DNA from 2 places in the Pseudoalteromonas aliena SW19 genome. Region 2 is predicted to be linked to the other one. Evidence: riboswitches for the same ligand, from Rfam matches in the RefSeq annotation. Region 2 holds a riboswitch; the other holds the start of a gene.
The links. A riboswitch is a leader RNA that binds a small molecule or an ion and turns the genes downstream of it on or off. The one in region 2 is predicted to bind lysine.
Positions count from the first base shown of each region.

Region 1: linked by a shared signal. The riboswitch ahead of dapA (4-hydroxy-tetrahydrodipicolinate synthase) and the one ahead of lysC (lysine-sensitive aspartokinase 3) in region 2 are both predicted to bind lysine.

Region 1 is NZ_AQGU01000022.1:450,090-452,298, reverse strand. It holds gene PALI_RS04215 (2,3,4,5-tetrahydropyridine-2,6-dicarboxylate N-succinyltransferase) at 1-215, opposite strand, end outside; gene dapA (4-hydroxy-tetrahydrodipicolinate synthase) at 231-1,115, opposite strand; lysine riboswitch at 1,245-1,445, opposite strand; gene PALI_RS04205 (DNA-3-methyladenine glycosylase I) at 1,637-2,209, shown strand, end outside.
Region 2 is NZ_AQGU01000025.1:627,815-630,023, reverse strand. It holds gene nhaD (sodium:proton antiporter NhaD) at 1-870, shown strand, start outside; lysine riboswitch at 972-1,144, shown strand; gene lysC (lysine-sensitive aspartokinase 3) at 1,220-2,209, shown strand, end outside.

The DNA of each region.
Region 1 (2,209 bases), on a different contig from region 2:
ACCATACGCACGCCATCGTCAGTACTAAACTCTTGTGGAGCTAAGTTATGTTTATCAACAAAGCCGCCTGCAAACTCAGTATTAGTGCCATTTTTAAAGGCTTCTAAAATGCCTTGCTTTACTTCTACGTTAGCTTGCCATTGGCCGCTTTCGTTTTGTGATGCTGCGCGTACTGCGCCCGATTCTAAATTATTTAATAGTTCTAACCAGCTCATTATAAAAACCTGTATTTAATGCCAAGATAAAATGGTGTTGTTTGCAGTTGTGATGCAATCGGTTTGAGTTAACTCAAGATGTGTTAAAGGTGGACGAAGTTGTGGGCTGCTTAAGCGGCCTTGCAAATGCATCAATACCTTTACGGGAATGGGGTTTGCGACAGCAAATAGGCTATCAATGGCACTAGTCCACTGAGCAAATAAATTAGGATGTTGACCACTTAAACTACGTTTAACAAACTCGTGAGTTTGTGCGGGCCATGCGTTTGCAGCTACCGACACTAAACCTTTTGCGCCAGCTTGGGCAAAATAAGGCATTAGCGCATCGTCGCCACTAAATAAGGCTAAATTAGGCGCGGCTTGGCGATAAGCCTCAAACTGAGCAATATCGCCACTGGCTTCTTTTAACGCCCATAATTTTTTATGATTTTGTAAGTTAGTCACTGTTTGAACAGGAATACTGACACCACTGCGGCCCGGTACGTTATAAAGCATACACGGATGAGCACTTGCATCGAGTAGGCTTTCAAACCAATGAGTTTGACCTACAGCGCCGGGCTTTGCATAAAGCGGTGAGCCAAGTAAAAAGCTATGAATTGGGAGTGTATTACAGTAGTTAACCCACTCAATTTGTTGCTTTAAGTTACTACCGCCCACGGCAACCATAAGTGGTACACTTGGTTTTAGCTGGCATACGTGTTCAACAATGGCTTGTTGCTCGTTAAGCGTTAGTGCCAAACCTTCGCCCGTACTGCCAAGTAGTAAAATACCGTTATGTGCCGCTTCTTGATCGCTAACCAGTTTAGTTAACGTGTTGTAGTCAACATCGCCGTGTTGATCTAATGGCGTAACGAGCGCGGTCCATAATGTGTAGTCGTTTATATTGAAGTTATTGGTCATCTCTCACGAACTTATAAGTTATTCGAAGAGTTAAAAAGCTTTATGGAAGGAGCCGCATTAACGTCGTTCGAACTAATAATTCGAAGAGCGAATGGGCTTAAAATAATAGGGCGCATGGCCTTAATATTTAAGACCAGAAGCTCTCCACCAAACTAATAAGCTGCTTGTTATAAGCAGCTATTGGTGACAGTCGCTAGGGTTCAACCTAGTCGCCCGAAATAAACACCTCGCAAAAGTGATTACTTCTCGGCGTTAATTCCCCTCACGTATGCTCACTGGAGTTTGCGCTCCTAACATACGCTACCTGAATAACGCACCTCTTCTAGCCCTTTGCACCTGTTTGAAGAGTAAAACTTACAAACCTGTGCAATTTAAATAGGGTAATTGCAGCGATTAAAGCATTTTAGCCGTCTGGGTGTCAAGCGGCTAAATATAGATTAATTCATCGATAATGGGAGTGGTTACGTATTGGCTGCTTTTCTCGTACACTAGCAACATAAGTAGTGAGGTATTTAATTAGTATGGAAAAATTTAGCGATATTTATAAGCGAGCGGTAGAGCGAAAAGGCTCTGAAAAAATGCTTAAGTTATTACTTGCAAAACCACTATCTAAAAAACAACTAAGCACGTTAAGTGACGACGATTGGCTGGAAGAATTTACTCGAAAAGTATTTCAAAGCGGCTTTTATTGGTCAGTCATTAATAATAAGTGGTCGGGATTTAGAGAGGTTTTTTGGGATTTTAGCGTTGATAAGTTATTAATGATGCCCCCCGATATGCTGGAACAAAAAGCAACGGATGAGCGTATTGTTCGTAACTATAAAAAAGTAAAAACAATTACTGAAAATGCTTACATGATCCACGAAATAGCACAAGAACATGGCAGTTTTAGCCAGTTTGTCGCTAATTGGCCAGCAGACAATATTATTGGTTTATGGGCGTATTTAAAAAAGCATGGCGCGCGTTTAGGCGGAAATACAGGGCCTTATGCGCTACGAGCACTTGGTAAAGATACTTTTTTACTATCACGCGATGTAGAGAATTATTTGCGTGCCCATAAAATTATAGATGGCGGCTTACAAACTAAAAAGTCA
Region 2 (2,209 bases):
ACGCTTATCTCTTTAGCCGTTGTAATGTCGTTAAAACTTGAACCTAAAAAACTCATTAAATATGCCACGCTTATCGTGTTTGGGGTTAACTCAGGTGGGGTATCGCTAATAACCGGTGACGTAACCACACTGATGATATTTTTAGATGGCAAAGTAACCATAGGTCATTTACTACTACTTATCGCGCCAGCACTTGCAAGTGTTATGCTACTAGCTGCGCTATTGTCTATCGGTATGAAAGGGCGTGTTGAGTTTGCTGGTGCGGGTAAAACCCGAATAGAAAAAACCGACATTACCATTGCTGTTATATTTTTATCTACCGTAGTGAGCACACTTACCCTGAGTGTAATTTACAGCGTACCGCCTTTACTTACCTTTTTGTTTGGCTTATCAGTGATGTTTTTAGTCGCGCAATTTTTAATGCGGAAAAAAGACATAAACAAAGACATAATCGACTTTGTTCGCGATATAGAATACGACACATTGCTATTTTTTGTTGGTGTACTGCTGCTTGTTGGCGCACTAAAAGAAATTGGTATGCTAAGTAAATTTACCGATCTATACACGGTAATGGCACCCGAGTACGCAAACTACTTAATGGGCATATTATCAGCAGGGGTCGATAACGTACCGCTTACTGCTGCTTTATTAAAAGCAGATATAGTAATGAGCCAACAACACTGGTTGTCGTTTACGTATGCAACGGGCGTGGGCGGTTCAATGCTGATCATTGGCTCGGCTGCGGGCATTATTGCTATGAGTAAAGTTAAAGCGCTTACCTTTATGAGCTACTTGCGTTTATCGCTGCATTTATTAATTTGTTACACGGTTGGATATGCGGGCTCGTATTATATGGGCAGTTTTATTTAACTCATAAATTATTAAATGCTTGACAGCTAGACGTCTAAACGATAACTTTCAAAGCCCCGCTACTTAGTGGGGTTTTGTTTTATTAGCCACTGGTTAATAAAACATTCAGAAGAGGTGCGATACTTAGGTACTTAATGGTAGGCGACGAGAGCCGATGATCATTAAGGAGGGAAGTACTCGCCGAGAAAAATAATGATACGTCGTCATTGTTTTTCGGTTTATGGGGCTGAATCCTCAAAACTGTCACCAATATAGGTGGAGAGCTTCTGGCAGTGGACTTATCTTCAAGCATTCCTTTGCCAAGTTCTTCTTGTTTTATTGCGATTTGGATATCGCGAAAGGAGACTAAATGACTACCCAACCAGCGCTACAAACAGTGCCTCAAACAGAGTTAAGCGCAAAATCAGATTACATCGTTGCCAAATTTGGCGGAACCAGTGTTGCAAACTTTGAAGCGATGAGTCGCTGTAGCGAAATTATTGTTGCAGATAAAAGCGTACGTATTGTTGCCGTGAGCGCCAGTGCCGGCGTAACTAACCACTTAGTTGCACTGTGTAAATCAAGTATTACCTCAAGTGAGCGCCAAGAGCACATAAACGGCGTGCTTGCTATTCAACACACTATTTTAGATGAATTATCGCTAGATGCCGATTTAGCGGTTGGCTTTAACGAAACCCTAAAGGCATTTCAAACATTAGCTCAAGAGTCACTAACAACCGATCAACAACACGACGAGCTACTTAGCTTTGGTGAGCGTTTGTCGTCGTATTTGTTTGCTCAGGTGCTTCGTTCACAAGGTTTAAACGCAGATCGCTTTGATGTGCGCAAGGTGCTTAAAACTGATAGCCAATTTGGTAAAGCAACGCCCAATGTTGCAGCCACAGCGCAAGCCGCTAGAGAACATTTAATCCCGCTGTTAGATGCTCAAGTAATTGTCACTCAGGGCTTTATTGGCAGTGACGAGAACGGCCAAACCACAACGCTAGGACGAGGTGGTTCAGACTACAGTGCAGCACTATTGGCTGAAGCAATTAATGCTAAAAGCGTGCATATTTGGACTGACGTTGTGGGTATTTTTAGCACCGATCCGCGTTTGTGCGCAAAAGCGACACCAATTGCACGCTTAAGCTTTGACGAAGCCGCTGAAATGGCGACCTTTGGTGCAAAAGTATTGCACCCCGCAACTATTTTACCCGCAAGCCGTAGTCACATTAACGTATTTGTTGGTTCGAGCCGCGAGCCAGAACGTGGTGGTACATGGATTGAACGTGAAAAGTCGCAACAACCAGGTATACGCGCAGTAACACAACGTAAAAACCAAATTTTGCTTACTCTTAAA